4 regions of the Planococcus sp. SE5232 genome follow, and region 4 is predicted to be linked to each of the others. Evidence: riboswitches for the same ligand, from Rfam matches in the RefSeq annotation. Region 4 holds a riboswitch; each other region holds the start of a gene.
What was found. A riboswitch is a leader RNA that binds a small molecule or an ion and turns the genes downstream of it on or off. The one in region 4 is predicted to bind thiamine pyrophosphate.
Positions count from the first base shown of each region.

Region 1: another riboswitch for thiamine pyrophosphate. It lies ahead of tenI (thiazole tautomerase TenI); the one in region 4 lies ahead of ACRC6Q_RS08305 (YkoF family thiamine/hydroxymethylpyrimidine-binding protein).
Region 2: another riboswitch for thiamine pyrophosphate. It lies ahead of tenA (thiaminase II); the one in region 4 lies ahead of ACRC6Q_RS08305 (YkoF family thiamine/hydroxymethylpyrimidine-binding protein).
Region 3: another riboswitch for thiamine pyrophosphate. It lies ahead of thiT (energy-coupled thiamine transporter ThiT); the one in region 4 lies ahead of ACRC6Q_RS08305 (YkoF family thiamine/hydroxymethylpyrimidine-binding protein).

Region 1 covers NZ_JBOGCP010000002.1:142,815-147,120, forward strand. Annotated here, with positions in the region: gene ACRC6Q_RS09545 (thiazole synthase) at 1-670, opposite strand, end outside; gene thiS (sulfur carrier protein ThiS) at 673-876, opposite strand; gene thiO (glycine oxidase ThiO) at 893-2,017, opposite strand; gene tenI (thiazole tautomerase TenI) at 2,052-2,657, opposite strand; TPP riboswitch at 2,771-2,871, opposite strand; gene ACRC6Q_RS09565 (hypothetical protein) at 3,015-3,290, opposite strand; gene ACRC6Q_RS09570 (DUF5996 family protein) at 3,494-4,306, opposite strand, start outside.
Region 2 covers NZ_JBOGCP010000001.1:462,106-466,411, reverse strand. Annotated here, with positions in the region: gene thiD (bifunctional hydroxymethylpyrimidine kinase/phosphomethylpyrimidine kinase) at 1-370, opposite strand, end outside; gene thiM (hydroxyethylthiazole kinase) at 382-1,152, opposite strand; gene tenA (thiaminase II) at 1,154-1,837, opposite strand; TPP riboswitch at 1,921-2,024, opposite strand; gene ACRC6Q_RS02160 (TOBE domain-containing protein) at 2,047-2,400, opposite strand; gene ACRC6Q_RS02155 (ABC transporter substrate-binding protein) at 2,382-3,644, shown strand; gene ACRC6Q_RS02150 (carbohydrate ABC transporter permease) at 3,661-4,306, shown strand, end outside.
Region 3 covers NZ_JBOGCP010000007.1:44,612-48,917, forward strand. Annotated here, with positions in the region: gene ACRC6Q_RS17980 (tryptophan-rich sensory protein) at 1-14, shown strand, start outside; gene map (type I methionyl aminopeptidase) at 136-888, opposite strand; gene thiT (energy-coupled thiamine transporter ThiT) at 1,024-1,599, opposite strand; TPP riboswitch at 1,698-1,795, opposite strand; gene ACRC6Q_RS17995 (M20 family metallopeptidase) at 1,943-3,016, shown strand; gene ACRC6Q_RS18000 (hypothetical protein) at 3,083-3,229, shown strand; gene ACRC6Q_RS18005 (SGNH/GDSL hydrolase family protein) at 3,501-4,306, opposite strand, start outside.
Region 4 covers NZ_JBOGCP010000001.1:1,734,310-1,738,615, forward strand. Annotated here, with positions in the region: gene ACRC6Q_RS08295 (ABC transporter ATP-binding protein) at 1-655, opposite strand, end outside; gene ACRC6Q_RS08300 (ECF transporter S component) at 648-1,229, opposite strand; gene ACRC6Q_RS08305 (YkoF family thiamine/hydroxymethylpyrimidine-binding protein) at 1,231-1,821, opposite strand; TPP riboswitch at 1,910-2,015, opposite strand; partial or broken gene ACRC6Q_RS08310 (DUF4386 domain-containing protein) at 3,702-4,217, shown strand.

The DNA.
Region 1 (4,306 bases), on a different contig from region 4:
AAAATTTCATCGCTTCGGCCATTTTTACTGGATCTTTTGCACCGGATACCGCAGTATTCAACAAGACCCCAGCCGCTCCCAATTCCATTGCAATGGCAGCATCTGAAGGTGTTCCTATTCCTGCATCCACAATAACTGGAACCTGGCATTGTTCAATTATGAAAGAAAGATTCAATGGATTGATGATTCCTTGGCCGGAACCGATGGGAGATGCTCCGGGCATGATCGCGTGGCAGCCTAATTCTTCAAGGCGCCTTGCCAGAAGTACATCATCCGACGTATATGGCAATACGGTAAATCCTTCTTTCACTAGCTCTTCCGATGCTTTTAATGTTTCAACTGGATCCGGCAGCAAGGTTTTTAGACACCCGATTACTTCAACTTTAACCATGTCACAAAGGCCCGATGCCTTAGCTAGTTTCGCGATCCGAACCGCTTCTTCCGCTGTCTTCGCTCCAGCTGTATTTGGAAGCAAGGTGTATTTTGTAATATCCAGATTTTCAAGGAAGTTAGGTTGTCCTGCTTCAAAAATATTCATCCGCCGAACTGAAAACGTCAATATTTCTGTACCTGACACATCCACGGCTTTCCTTTGTATATCAAAATCAGGATACTTTCCTGTGCCTAATAATAATCTTGATGAAAATTCGTAACCACCTATTTTTAACATAGTCATCCTCCTCCTACAAAATGCACCAATTCAATTTTATCCCCGAAAGAAATCAGAGTTTCAGCATGCTTCTCTTTCCCAACTATTTCAGCGTTCAATTCAACAATGATCACTTTCTGATTCAATTCAAAATGTCGCAGCAGCTCAGTTACCGTCTCCACCGTATTTGGTACGACCACCCGTTCTCCGTTAACCACCAACTTCATTTTCAACACTTCCTTATCAATTTTTTCTTCTGATCAATCGTTCGATACGAAAAGAAGAGAGATCAAGTGATGGTGTTTTTCCTTCAATCAAATCAGCCATCACTTCTCCCGTAATCGGCGACAGCAAGATCCCATTTCTGTAATGGCCTGTCGCGATAAATAAGCCGCTGTAGTCAGGATGTTCACTCATAAAAGGCAAACCGTCCGCAGTTTGTGGACGTATTCCAGCCCAAGCCCCTTCCCATTCTGCTTCTTCTATAGAAGGCACCAGCTTCTTTGCATTTTCCATCAATAACGAAATGCCTTTTACAGTGGTCTGCGGATTAAATGTATTCGGTATAACGGTTGCGCCTACAATGATTCTCCCGTCTTTCTTCGGCACCAGATAGCAGCCGGAAGTGAAGATCGTGCTGGATAATAACGGCGTTTTTGTCCGCACAGAAAAACATTCCCCCTTTACAGGATGGGTGATAGTCGGTAAACCCATTTTACTTAACAAGACTTCGCTCCATGCCCCCCCTGCCACCACGATATTTGCGCTCATGAAGTCCCCTTCAGATGTAGCGACTCCTGTCATTATGCCCTTAGAAGAGTGAAAGGACTGAACTTCTACATCTTCTTTAATGACAGAACCAAAAGCCTCAGCTGACTTTAAAAACCCTAATGCCAGTTGAGGAGCGGCAACTTGGCCATCTCGTTCTAGATACATGGCTCCCATCACCTCGCTAGATATTGCCGGTTCCCTTCTTCTAGCTTCATCACCCGTAAGCAATTCGGCCCGTTCGTTATTCTGTCTGTGGACTTCCAGGATTCGACGGTGCTCCTGCTGTTCTTTATCGGTTAAGGCGAGCTTCAACATCCCTTTATTGACAAGTTCAATATCAATTCCACTCGCAATCTTCAGCTCATCGGCCAAGCCGTTAAACATCGCCCTGCTGGTCTTCGCTAATAGAAAAAGCGGTCCTTCTCCTTCCAATTCCGCTTGCGCACCAAGCATCCCAGCTGCAGCACCAGATGCTTGACCAGCAAGGCGTCCTTTTTCCAATAACAACACCTCCATTCCTCTTTTCGCCAAACTATAGGCTATTGAACCGCCGATGACTCCACCCCCAACTACAATTGCTTCAAATGTTCTGTTCATAGAAATCCTCTCCTCATAGTACCAGATAAAAACTTTATTTCGCTAAACAGGAACGATAGGATCTTGCAGCCAGCAAAGGATCTTTCGCTTCGAAAATTCCTGACATTACAGCGATCCCTCTCGCTCCAGAGTTGATAACATCCCCAGTATTTCCGGGCGTTATGCCACCAATAGCAATGACTGGAATAGAAACTGATTCAGAAACATTTTTCAGTAGTTCTAAGCCTTTCGGTATCAGTCCAGTTTTTGATGAAGTCGAATAAATATGGCCACATACTACATAATCAGCCCCTTTCTTTTCGGCAAGTTGAGCTTCTTCAATCGCATGCACCGAACACCCAATCGTTAAATGTGTAAAACTTCTTTTCACACAATCTACCGGTAACGAGTGATAAGCCAATTGAACACCTTTTACATTGGAGGCAACGGCAATATCCACTCGGTCGTTTATGATTATTTTTGATAAAGGTACATTTTTATCCACCAACAACTTCACTAATTCCACTACTTCTCTTGCTGTTTTGCTCTTTTCACGTAGATGGATAAAATCAACTTCACGATGAATCCGGCTGATGATTTCTGCCAGTTGTTGTGAGGGGTGCTTATCAGTTGAGATTATATGCAACTCGCCATCTCTCATATATTGCCTCCTTTTATCGACTTTCGGAAAGTTAAAACAAATGAGTTTAATAACAACATAAAAAAACCACTCCAGCGATGGAGTGGTTTTGGGTATATCTACAGAAAAGATTGGACATACATTAACCACTTCCCTACGCTAGTTTCAACTAGATCAGGTTCAAAGGGTCCGGATTTCTCCATCTCAGTCTCAAAAGACTCCCCCAGTGTTTTATATTCAGTTATTTTGAAAATGCTAAAATCTAAAGTAAGCGTAACATCAACATCGCCATTAATCCAGTTCATCTTGTATTCAATCTTTTAAATATTCAGCAATAGAACAAGAAAAAAATAGCTATATCAGACTTTCTGTCTATATCTATTCAGTTCTGACAGGCGTTGAAGCAAGTTTTTTATACCCACACAACAACAACATACAAGCGACCGTTGCAGCTGAAAATGTACCAAAATAGATGATAGGGGAAACAGCGTACCCGAAAGCTGCAGTACTTTGCAGATTTTCTGCATTTTCCCAGGCTTTTGGAATATTGGGTCTGTAGGTGATGGTTTTTACATAGCCCACGGAAAATACAGCTGCAAAATAAAGAAGATGGACAGTTGCGGCCCCAAGCAAAGCCAACCAAATAGTTTTCATTTTCAACTTCCTTTCTTTTATTCCATAATTTAGTATATCAAGTATGTTAAGTCATGTACACAAAAAGAGTGAATTTTCAACCATCAAATTTCCCGGCAGTAAAATAGCCCTGTTTTTTAAACAAGGCCATTTCGTCATACTTCCTTTAAGAAATGAAGCTTTATCCTTCTTCACGTGAATAGCAATTACTTAAAGCAATGGCCTTATCTTTGTTGGTTTCTGTCAGTGCCATTGGATTTATCGGCACCATTTTGCTTATTCATCTTCAACGGAATAAAATAATGGTCAATGCCTTCCCACTGGAGTTCGTTGGATAAAATATCGAAACTGGAATAGAAGAAATCTTGTATAGCTTGACTTGGATCCTCAGACCTGACTGCACTTTCCAAGTCAAGGAAGTATTCGCTCAGTTTTTTATCGTAATACGCCGATTTGGGTTTCAGGTTGGGGTAAGTTAAATCTTTATAGATGAATGGATAGGGCAATACAAAAAATGTCGGGACATCGACTTTGTCGTCTCCCAACCAAAATCCATATTCAATCATCTGCTCATCAAAAGCCGCCTTTTCGATAATTTTGTCTTCCGGAAATGGTTCCATTATGTCTTTGATAATCAATAAAGACACATCAAAGGTGCCCCAAAACAATTGCGGTTTCATTTTCCGGCATCTGAGCGGACCTGCAAATCTCATTTGTTCTCGCAACGCAAAATGGAATAGCTGCAATCCCCTCATCCCATCCTTGTGATTAAATGTCAGAGGGCTATTATCTTCATTCAGGTTCTTTTTATAGGCCATTTCCTGCGGTTTTGGATTGATCATGACATTAATGCCGCCAGAATTCAGAGCTTCCATTATTTCTTCAAAATAATCCTTTATGGATTTGGAGGATTTCAATTCCAAAGATTGAACGTTGCCATCCACATTGAATAGGATTTGGCTGTTCCTGATGTCCAGATCGAGTTGAAAAACAGCTTTCTTATGGAACAGCAAACCGGTTGAGAAGCCATCAGGTGT
Region 2 (4,306 bases), 1.3 Mb from region 4:
CCACTGCCTCCTGCTGCAACAAATTGGCACCGCCCTTCGCAATCATCACCGGGTCTACTATCAGATTTCCCCACCCATACTCTCGAACGGCCGCAGCAGTTTCCTTAATGATTTCCGGATTGAACAGCATGCCCGTTTTCACAGCCGCAATCTCGAAATCACTTCCCACTGCCTTCAATTGCGTCTTTACAGCCTGAGACGACATTGGGTAGATGTCTGTGACTCCCGTCGTATTCTGAGCCGTCACGGCCGTGATTACAGATGTGCCATAGACACCGAGCTCCTGAAATGTTTTCAGGTCCGCCTGGATCCCGGCGCCTCCTCCAGAATCCGATCCGGCTATCGTCAACGTTTGTGGAATTTTACTCATAGTATTTCCTCCTATAAATAGACATGTTCTTTCACTTCACTGTCCGTCAGCCTGGCAAGTTGATTGAGGAAAGCGACTTGAAAATCCCCTGGAAGAACTGCAGACTTCGCGGCCTTCTGTCCAGCAATCGCATAAAAGTGCAGCGCATTGCCGACAGTCTTTAAAGGATCCTCTGGTTGGACTGCCAAGGCTGCAGCCACAATACTGCTGAGCAAACAGCCCGTTCCCGTAATCGAAGCCATGATCGGATCACCAAAAGAAATTTCCGTTACACTTTTTCCGTCTGTGACAATATCCGTTTTTCCAGTGACTGCGACTACCAACCCTAATTTCTGAGCAGTGGAGACGGCAAGTTCTCTGACGTCCAGGAGCCCTTCTCCGGCATCAACACCTTTTGACTGCCACTGTTTCCCGGCTATAGCTGCAAGCTCTCCTGCGTTGCACCGAAGGACGCTGACGTCAACTGTGTCCAGAATTTCGCGGACCGCCTGCTTTCGAAAGTTACTGGCTCCTACGCCGACAGGATCCAGGACCACAGGTATTCCCAGCCGATTGGCCGATACTCCGGCAATCAGCATACTTTTCAAAGATTGTGCATGTAAAGTTCCGATATTCAACGACAACGCCTTCGACATTGCAGCAAGTTCTGCCGCTTCTTCAGGTGCTTCTCCCATGATCGGGGATGCACCGATCGCCAGCAGCCCATTGGCTTGAAAATTGGAAACAACATGATTGGTGATGCAATGGACAAGCGGATTTTCACTTCTTATCTGCTGGAGCATATTAGACACCTACTTTGTCGATGGAATCTACGGACCAGGATTCTTTTTTCCAAGCCTGATCCCAGAAATTCCATTCATAATAGCTGCTCTTCCGGAAACGGTTTTTCAACTCCTGCCGGCGCGTTTCCGGCAGCCCTTCTGCCAGCCTGTCCATACGGGCAATCTGTTCGTTGACTAATGCCCCAAACTCCTCGGAACCATAAGTTGCGATCCACCGGTTGTAGATCGGATGATCGGGTTCCGCATTTTTCAACCGCTCTCCAATTTCGTAATAAAGCCAGTAGCAAGGTAAAATGGACGCCAGCACATCCGCTAAATCGCCTTCGGATGAGCGGTACATATGCGATACATAGGCGTAAGCGGTCGGAGAAGGTTCAAAAACAGTCCACTCTTCTTCAGTGACTTCGAGAATTTCCATGAACGATTCATGAAGCGCCAGCTCAGCACTGCAGGTATGTGCAGAATGGATGGCAAAACGCTGAGTGGTTTCCAGATCTGCAGCTTTGGATGCGCCAATAGCCTGCACTTTCGCAAAATGCGTCAAATAATAGGCATCCTGCATTACATAAAAGCGAAATCTATCAATCGGCAACGTCCCGTCTTCGATTCCTTTCACAAATGGGTGATCAAAACTAGCTTGCCACAGGGTGTCGCATTCTTTTCTTACTTCTTTGCAAAATGCCATTTCTCCATCTCCTTTTCTTCCACAAAACAAAAAACACCGCTTCCCAGTAAAGGGAAGCGGCGTATGCAGTCGATAATGGAAATAGCAGACGGCCGCCACTTCCCTCCGCTGGTATGATCCAGATCAGGTTCAAAGGGTCCAGGCTTATGCCCGTCTCAGCCGATATCCGGCTCCCCTAGTGGTGTTTTTTAGTTGTGTTTTCGAAATCACTATATCATAGTTTCAGAAAATTCTACAGCTTTTATGCGATTTCCCGTTTCCTCATCAAAAAAGTGTACGTGGCTCATATCAAAAGCAAGCGTTGCCGTATCACCCGCTTCAATTGTGGTAGAAGCATCAATGCGTGCGATGAATTCCTGATCCGCATATACGGCATAGAGGATGGTTTCAGCCCCTGTCAATTCAGAAACTGTAATGGTCGCTTCGAATTCACTTGCTGGGAAACCCGACAAATCTTCGTTATTGACATGAATATGTTCCGGCCGGATGCCTAAAGTCACCGCCTTGCCATCATACCCTTCATTTCTCAGCATCGTCATTACAGATGAGGGAATATCAATCACTTTATCCCCCATCAAATAGGTACCTTTATCAATTCTTCCTTCAAAAAAGTTCATCGCCTTTCTGGGGTTCGGAACTCAGACGCCCCATCATTGACAAAATCGTCGCTGACTTCAATGAATCCCAGGATGAAATCGAAGTCAGACATACGTACAGCCCTTGGGGAGACATCTGGACCAAAGAGCTGGCTGCCATTGCAGCGGGCAATCCTCCTGATGTCGTAATCAATGACATCAACGCTACTGCAATCCGCGGCAAGGAAAATCAGGCCATGAACCTTTCAGAATTCATCGATGAAGATTTCTCAGAAAAATTCTATCCTGAACTTTGGGAGGCTACGCTCTATGAAGGCGATTCTTACGGCATCCCTTTCAATACTGATACGCGCGTCCTCTTCTATAACAAAGACGCCTTTGAAGAAGTCGGTCTGGATCCGGAAGATCCACCGGAAACATGGGCAGAACTGGAAGAATACGCAACTAAGCTGGATGTAAAGGAGAATGGGGAGTATGACCGCCTCGGCTTCTATCCTCTTTGGGGAGTCGGTTACGATGTCTGGCTGCTGAATGCCAACGGCCAAAACTATTTCGGTGAAGACAATAATACAGATACAGTCAACATCAATACAGAAAGAAATGTTGAAGTTTTGAACTGGCTGAAATCTTGGAGAGAAAGAATCGGGGAAGATGTCGTCAATTCATACCAGGCTCAAATCGACAGTCAGCAGGGAAATCCTTTCTTCAGCGGTGATTTGGCTATGATCGTGCAACAGCCGACTTTCTACCAGCAAATCAGCGAATATGCGGAAGACCTGAATTTCGGTGTAGTGCAGCTTCCTGAATACGAACCGGGCAGCGGCCACACGAGTTGGGGCGGCGGTTTCGTAGCTGAAATTCCTGAAGGATCAAGCGATCCGGAAGCCGCATGGGAGTTTATCGAATATCTGACAGGTAAAGAAGCACAGACATACTGGGCAGTGGAAAACTTTGATAATATTGCTAATATCGAAGCGGCAGAAGCAGCTTCAGAATCCGATGAGTTAACGGAAGAAGGCCAGATGGTCTATCAGATTGCAGTTGAAAGCATGGAAGATACTTTGCTCACACCAGCTCCTGTGGAAGCACCAGGGTTCTACAATTACATCAATCCGCAAGTCGATGAATTCTTCTTGGGCCAAAAGACAGCCGAAGAAGCACTTGCACAAGCGGAAGAGGATGTGAAAAATTTAATCGAGGAAAACCAGTGAGCTAGGAGGAAATCCCATGGGAAAAAGAAAATTGACCATGAGGCGTAAGGAAAGCATATACGGCTATATTTTCATTTTGCCGTTTATTGTCGGATTCTTCGCTTTCACTGCCGGGCCTTTATTGTTTTCTTTAGCAGGAAGCTTCACAGACTATAATATTACATCACAGATGAATTTCACCGGAGTGGAAAACTACCAATCGCTCATCACGGAAGATGGTCTTTTTCGGACTTCCCTTTGGAATACAATTTATTACGTTGCGTTTTCCGTCCCTTTGACAACAATAGGCGCTATTTTCATTTCTTCGCTGTTGAATCAGCAGGTCCCAGGCATCCGTTATTTCCGGACCTTGTATTATTTGCCCGCTGTACTGTCAGGTGTCGGCGTTTACCTGCTTTGGATGCAATTGCTTGAACCTGGAACCGGGATGGTCAATCTCGTTCTTGGCTGGGTCGGCATCGACGGTCCGAACTGGCTGTATGATCCGGATTGGACCAAGCCATCCTTAATTTTGATGAAACTTTGGAGTGTCGGCGGATCAATGCTCCTCTATCTTGCCAGTATGCAGGGGGTTTCAAAAAATCTCTATGAAGCAGCTGAAATTGATGGAGCGAGCAGATTGCGCCAATTTTTCCATATTACAATTCCCATGATTACTCCAG
Region 3 (4,306 bases), on a different contig from region 4:
CAGCAGTTCAGTAAAACTGTGGGCAACCCGATTCTAAAGGGTGTCCACAGTTTTTCGTTTCCAGACTTTGATAATAAATCGAAAAACAAAAGGGATCCGGCATTTGCTCCGGATCCCTTGATTTTTTTACAATTCTTATTTATCCATTTTGGTCAGCAGGATCGGCTCGCCTTTTGTAACGAGCACAGTATGCTCGATTTGCGCCACCAATGACTGATCCGGTGTGATGAATGTCCAGCCATCGCCTGATTCCACAATGTGCTCGGCCTTTTGCGAGATAAACGGCTCTACAGCCAGCACCATGCCTTCTTTCAGGATGGTCGTCTCCCACGCATCGTAATAATTCAGGATGTGCTGTGGAGCTTCATGCAGCGATTTGCCGATGCCATGGCCGGTCAAATTCTTGATAACGAACAAGCCCTGCTCTTTCGCCTCACGTTCCACTGCTTTACCAATTTGGTTAAGCTTTGCACCGGCTTTGACTTTTGTCATCGCGCGATCGAAAGCTGAAGCTGCAGCTTCACAGATTTTTTCCTTGTCCGCATGCCCTTCGCCTACAACAAAGGAAATGCCGGTATCGGAGAAGAATCCTTCGTATGAGCCAGAAACGTCGATATTGACGATATCGCCGTCTTGGATCACGCGGTCACCCGGAATTCCGTGTGCCACTTCTTCGTTGACACTGATGCAGGTGAATCCAGGAAAATCATACTCTGATTTAGGTCCGGAAACGCCGCCCAGCTCTTCGAACAATTTGCCGCCCAATTCGTCAATTTCCTTCGTAGTGACTCCAGCTTTAGTAGCCGCCTTCATCGCTTCACGAATTTCAGCCACCATTTGGCCGGCTTTTTTCAACATTTCAATATCTTTTTCATTAGTTGCTATCATCAATGACCCTTCTTTCAAGCTTTTCTATTCAAGAATTATACCACAAAATTAAATCAGGGGCTCCTGACCCGTTTCAATAAATCCGGGAAAATCGACATAAAAAAAGAAGGCTGTCCGAGGACAGCCTTCCATATTTCAAGCTTCAGCATCCACCAGTCTCGGAGCTGCTGCAAAAAGCGCAGCACAGACAAAGGCGGCAAGCAAAAATACCGGGATCATATACGTTGCATTATAAATCACCGAGTAAATGACCACATTGCCTTCAGCAAACATGCCGAAGAACAGGATGCCGGTAATGACATGGACGAGGTAGCGCAGCGCAGAAGCAAGTAACACACCGGCAACAACAGCCGTCAGCATCTTCCCTGTTTGCTTGGCATGTGCATGCTGCAGATACTTCCCACGCATGACACCCGCCAGCCCCACGACTCCGTAGGCGAGAAGATAATCCAATATGACCTGCATGACGACGAATCCGAAAGACAAGGGCGCCACAGAGATAAACCCTGAGACAATCTGCAGCAGCCCGACCAGGAATCCTGTCAGCACTCCGGCACCGACGCCTCTTCTGAAAGCGATCAATACAATTGGAATCATCACCAGGCTGACTGAACCCCCCTGTGGCATCCGGAAAGAAACGAAATCCAACACAAATCCAAGAGCTGCGAAAATGGCAATTTCCATCATCAACAATACTTTTTTATTTCTCATGACTTCCTCCTTTAATGTGTTATGCACATCACCAGAAGGGCCGTGAATAAAACCATATTAAAAACGGCGACAGGACAGAGCCTGTCGCCGTTGTAAGGGCCGGTTTCCATCCACATCCCTGCGCAAGTGTTAACTTACAGGTTCAAAGGGTAAGAACAAATGTTCACTCTCAGCAAAAGCTCCCCTTGTGGTGTATACAGATATTTAGCATTCACCTGTATTGTACACAAGGGTTTCATTTTGTGCAAGGCTGTTTTAAGATAGCCTGATAGGGTAAAGAATTACATGATGAAGATAGTTGAAAGGTGGTGAAGGCAGCCGGGATTCTGGGCTTGCCGAAAATATGATTGAATTGTTGAAGGAACTGATTAAAATTCAAAGCGATACTAAAGATGGAGCCAATGAAGCTCTTCTTTTTTGTGCAGATTGGCTGAAATCCAAAGGAGAAACCGTTACTGTCCATGACAATAAAGGTTATCTGATGCTGACTGCCGCTAAAGGGCAAGGCACCGAGACCATCGTTTGGAATGGCCACGTCGACGTCGTTCCTGGCCATAAAGAACAGTTTGTCCCAGTCGAAGAGCAGGACCGCATCTATGGCCGCGGCGCCGCTGACATGAAAGCCGGAGTTGCCGCGATGATGCAGGCCTTTATCGAGCTGGACAGTTCCGGCCTAGAGCGCACGGTGCAGCTGCATATTGTAACGGACGAAGAGATTGGCGGCCGAAACACTTCCAAGTGGCTGGTCGAACAAGGCTTCCATGGTGACTTCGTCATTTGCGGTGAACCTACGGGATTGAAAGTTGGCCTGCAATCCAAAGGTATCCTGCGGATGGATATGACGTTCAAAGGCAAACCGGCCCACGGGAGCCGTCCTTGGGAAGGCATCAACGCCATTGAATCTGCGATGAAATTCCACATGGCTATCTCTGAGCTTCCTTTCAGAAAAGAATCAACGGAATATTACGAGCAGCCTTCCGTCAATTTGCCGATCATCAAAGCAGGAGACCGTTACAATGTGGTTCCTGAAACGTGCGAAATGTCCTATGATATCCGCTTCATGCCCGGACAGGACAAAGACGAGATCGTTCGCCAATTGGCAGACTTGGCTGAAACCTTGGATCTCGATATGGACTACAAAGCGTCAGGATCTACCCCAGCCCTGACAACAACAAAAGAAAATCCCTATATCCAGAGCCTGCAAAAGGCGATTCTGGATACTACAGATCAGGAACCTGTTTTATTCGGCCAGCATGGCGCTGCAGATACGCGTTATTATGCAGCGGTGACCGGCGGCGAAGGGGCAATAGAATTCGGTCCAAGCGGCGATGATTGGCATGGCAATGCTGAATACGTAACGATTTCAAGCGTCCATGCGTACAAGGATATCCTCTTGGCTCATGCCCAATCTGCTTAAATAGGTTTGCATTCTGCAAAATTCGGGAAAATAACAATAACTAACCCCATGAATGGAGAGATTTAAATGGCAATTGGAAGACTAGTGAAATCTGCGATAAAATACGGTCCCATCGCTTACCCGATCATCCGTAAAGTATTAAATAAAAGAAAACAAGGAAAAGCTGGACAACCAGCTTCCAAACAATCTACATCGCGTGATAAAAAACGCTAAACCAAAAAACGTTCCGGCATAAAATATGCCGGAACGTTTTTTTGAGTTTTATAAAGAATTGGAGGTCCGCAGGATGCGGATCATGTAAGCGTTGCGACAGGAAGTTGCGCTTTTAGCTTACGTTCCTCTAAATGGGCGCTTACGCTTTTCTTTGTCCAGCTCCAGCAGCCAGCCCCTCGAGTCGCTTCAGCCTTTCCAGCAATGGCTGAAGAACGCCATTACCGGCAAGGCTTCCAGCGCTTGTCGGGGCTTGACGGCTGCTTACGCTTTTCTAGATATAATAAGGCATTGCTTCGCGCAATGCAAAGTAGCCGGTTGGGCTGCTTTCAGATGGGCGCTGTGCTGTTTCTTCCGAATCATTAGCCTCTTGGTCTTGGCCATCTTGCTCTTCTTGATCCTGTGCTTCCATTATCTGCTCGAAAGACAATGGGTTCGGCGGTGGCAATTCCAAGTCCTCGACTGTCCAAGCTGCCTGGTATTCATCGAAGAACGCATTGGCCATCGCCTGGTAGCCGACTGCATTCGGATGGACGTCGGCTGCATTCGGAACTTTATCTACGGCATTTTCACCAAATGGCTTGTCTACTGATACAAAAACGGCTCCTGCCTTTTCAGCAGACTCCTGGAGAATTTGATTGAGACGGTCAAGCTGTTTGGCCGTTCCGCTCTTTTGGCTGTCACGCACATGCGGATAGGCAAAATAATAACCCATTACATAAACCGCTGCGTCCGGAGATTGCTCCGTAAGCTCAGCCAAAATCAGCTCCATGTTCTTGCGTGCATCATTGAGTGCAAAATCCGCCTGCACCTGCTGGAACGTCAGCGATCCCTGTACTGAATCATTCTGTACGAGACGCAGCAGATCATTCGCCCCTGCTGATACGGTAATCAGATTGGCGGATGCCAGTACTTCCTTTGCCTCATCGGTTTGGATGCTGTCTAACACATCAGCCGTTGTAAAACCGGGAAATGCCAGGTTTTTCGAATAGAATGCGACAGGTTGGTTGCGTGACAGCTCTTGGGCAATCAAATCTGCATAGCCCGTATCTATTTGGCGTTCGGGTGTCTGCCCAGCTG
Region 4 (4,306 bases):
TTTGAATTTCACGTCCGAAAAACGAACCCCAGCTGTCCAGCCGGTGTTCGACTGCAACGATGGTCAAATTGGCTTGTTGCTGCAGCTGTTCGAGCCACTGGACGAATTGTTTGGCGGTATACGGATCTAGGTGAGACAACGGCTCATCAAGCAATAGAACCTCGGGATCCATGATCAGCGCACAAGCAGTAGCGACGCGCTGTTTCATCCCTCCGGACAAGGATTGGATAATAGTATGCCGCAGGTGCGTCAATTGGGTCAGCTCCAAAACTGCCTGGATGCGCGGGTCCATTTCATCATATGATGTCTGCAGATTTTCCAGCGTGAATGCAAGCTCTTCTTCCACGGTCGGCATGCAGAACTGTGAATCCGGATCCTGGAAAACAGTTGCCACGCGGTGATTGATTTCCCCGGCGGCATAGTCAGCTGCAGGCTTTCCGAACAATAAAATCTCACCATCGACCAGACCGTCGCAGTTCTCCGGATATAAACGATTCAGCAAATACAACAAGGTACTTTTTCCGCAGCCGCTTGGGCCGGTTAAGACCAGCCGCTCGCCCCGGTAGACCGAAAAGGTTATGCCGGTCAAGGTCTTCGCTTCATCTTCCGGAAAGCGGAACGATAGACCATTTAAAGAGAAGATTTCATCAGGCATTAATATCACCTTTTTTCGCACGTGCAATTGCATAGCCACGCAGGGAACCGGTCGCAAGTAAAGCATCTCCGATATACTTGCCGCCGATTCCTGCGATGATGGCGCCGCTGAGGACTCGGATAGTGAACATCAACGCGACAAAAGAAGGATCGAGTGCTGCATAGCCCGAGATGAAATATCCGTAGACGAAGCTGAAGACGGCTGAACCGATGCCGGCAAGCATCAGCACCAGGATGTTGAAATGCTTATAGCCGGTCAATGCGAACGCGGCTTCAGCACCGAGCCCTTGAATGACGCCGGAAAGAATCAGGCGGGGGCCCATGGCATTGCCGATCAATACTTCGATTGCAGCGGCCATCGTTTCGGACATAAAGGCAGCGCCCGGTTTGCGGATGATGTACATGCAGATGATCGATACGATGAACCAGATGCCGAACATCCATTCATAGGCGAGAGGGCCGATGACTGCAGCCCATATGTTGGCTGCATGGACAAACAGCAAGTAGATGATACCGAAAACGACCGCAAACAGGGACATCAACACCACTTCTTTTAATTTCCACGATTTCAGCATCTTACGCACCTCCGTGGGACGGGCTGTTGATGCTCATCGATACCGTCATCACCAAGTGGCGGTGTTCTTCGGAACGCGCATTGGTGAATGCTTCTTCGTAAAAGGCGAAGACGTCATGGATATCGCCATGGATGCCGCTTGCGTAATGCATTGAGTCGTTGAAGACGCCCTGCTTTTTAGCGCGGTCCACTTCCCGGTAGATGACCGCCATGTAATCCGGATTGTTCATCGGGTACAGCGCAAACTGGGAAGAGACGTATTGCTTCGTGTCGTCGGTGTTCAACAGCACATCGTCTTTTTCCAAATAGACGTCCCCGGATGAATCGCCGGGGCAGCCGATCGAGAAGGTGCCGGACAATGCGACGTGCTCTCCGGTTTTTGCAGTATGCAACGCCAGTGCTTTCGCGACGTTGAAGACGTGATTCTGTTTGCCGCGAATGACGGTTGAGACGTCATCGGTGTGCATCCAGACGTTCGACGTGTCCGTTTCGTTCAAGGCTCCTTTGATGACTTTGATGAAACCGCCGGTCATCGGATGCAGCGAGAAGCGAAATCCGACTATCGGGCTGGTCCCGCATTGCAATGGTTCCATATCGACATTCCTCCTAAAAATTTGCACAAAAAAGGCTGCATCCGCGAAGATGCAGCCATAATCTACAAATAATCAAAAGGAATTATTTCAGAAATACGCCACACTTCCTCACGCAGGTATTATCCTGATCGAGTCTTAAGGGATCGAAGCTTGCGCTTGCATCTCAGCCATAATGGGCACCCCTAGTGCAGTAAACGGTATGCGGTTTTTGTGTTCGGGTTGTTCCCGATGGGTTTAGTGTAGAGGAAGTGGTAGGAGATGTAAAGAGGAAGATTGGAAAGATGTGCGAAGTGGCAGTTTGGATTGATGTGCTGGAATCGTATCGGTCGCTTTGGATAGGGCAAAGACGATTGCTCCTGCGCAAGCTCGTCGCCAATGAGGCCCCAGGAACGCCTGGCTCCTCATTGGCTCAAGCACTAAGTTGAAAAAGAGAATTCGTCTTATTGCTCCGCCGAGCCTTGAGACGCGCCGGTGCTTAGTAAGTTGATGGGAGAATATATACACATATAGCGCCCAATGAAATATATTTGTGACTTTCACCGTTATTTTTCACATAATATCTCCGTCCCTCATTTTAATCAGCTTCTCTAAATTCTTCTGCAACAAAAGCGGTAGACCTTCCAAACTGAACGTCATTTTGTAACGCCAGATCGATTCCTTCCACTGCCGCTTTCGAATGCGTCCACAATCCTCTTCTGTCATCCAGGATTGAACCTGCAGAACCAAATCGGCAATAAACGTTCCTATGCTATCTTTGTTTTGCATTGTATCGAGTAATGGGATATCCAGTACGACAATATCTGTTTCAACAATTGATAGTTTGCTCGTTCAAAATTCTTTCCACTTTGCTTGTCCAGATAGATATCCCGTTATTTATTGATGCCCATTTTTTGCATGGCTTCTTTTGGCGGCTTCATTTTGATTTTGCTGCTTACACGTATGCAACCAAATTTAAGATGTTCCATAGTTTACCTTTAAAATACCCATTTCCCTTAAATATGCCTGGAAAACGTTCGTAAAAATACATGTAAATTCGCGAACATTCGTAAAGTGTTTTAACATGTTTACGAACACCGTTTTAGGTCATTTTCAGCTGTTTTCAATGCGTTCGTAAAAGTTTACTTTTACGACCGGATTGAAATGAAGGAAGTCCTGGTGTTGATGCTATGTAAAGAAAATTATTAGCAAAGCTAAAAGAGTTTCTTTTTTACATTGGCGTTGAATTAAATCGCTGTTTGAAAAAAAGAAAGGTATTTGGAATTGTTAACAATTGATTAGAGGTCTAGGGTTGAAATGAAAAAATGTGAAAATTCTTAATTTTGTGTTTTAATATCATTAGTAGTCTCGATAAGAGTATAATTCCTAATATCATCTTTCGGAAAGTATAAAAGAGTCGTGAAATGTATTTTACTGTTTTAGCCGCATTTTTAAAAAAGGAAGAACGAGAAGTGAAGAGGTAGCAGGAGTTTATGAGCTAAACGTTATATTTCTCCTCAACTACATAGGAAAGAACAATCTTTCTTAAGAACTCAAAATACAACAGTAGTTATTACTACAGTAGTTATTACTACTTGATTACTCTAAGCTAAGGCCTGGGGACGACTCATTCAAAGAAATTAGGAGAGTGCGTAAAGCATACAATAATGTAGGAACTTATACTCGAAATGTAGTTGAGAAGAAGGATTGATTTTATACTAGTAGGAATTTACATACGATGTTTTCAAAAATAGCATCATAAGTCTGGAAAACTCTTATGATTTTATTATTTTATTCATTTTGTGAAGTCGAAACGAAGAGTTAAAGAGATTAAAATGAAGAGCGTTAGGCCAGAAAAATCATAACTTTATTATGCGCGAATTACAGGGTTCAGTTTGCTGCTGATGGCAATCATCGCCCTCTTCGCTAATTTTTTTGTGTTTGAAAGCCTGGTCGTACCTGAAAATGCAGCAGCAACCGTGGAGAACCTTCTTACCGATGACTTGTTGTTCCGTTTTGGCATTGCGGATTTCATTATCGTGCTTCTTCTGAATGTCGTTGTGTCCTGGTCACTTTACATTCTATTAAGACAAGTAAATAAAAACTTTTCGTTGCTGGCAGCTGGATTCAGATTGGTTTTTACAGCCATTTTTGCAGCAGCCATGTTCAATTTTTTAAGCGTTTTACAATTGATAGGAGGAGAAATGTAGTTGGGGGTGATGGAAACAAGCCAATTGCAAGCTCAGGTTATGTTGCTGATTGATGCCTTTAATAATGGGTGGCTAATTGGCCTCGTTTTCTTTGGCTTTCAGTTGCTTTTTATTGGTTATTTGGTTTTCAAATCAGATTTCATGCCTAAAACTATTGGAGTTTTGGTAATGCTTGCGGGGCTTGGTTATCTGATTGATAACTTTGCATAGGTTTTGCTTTCCAATTACAGCGATTATGCGACCCTTTTTTTATTGATCGTAGCGATCCCCGGGAGATAGGAGAATTGGCGTTGGCTATA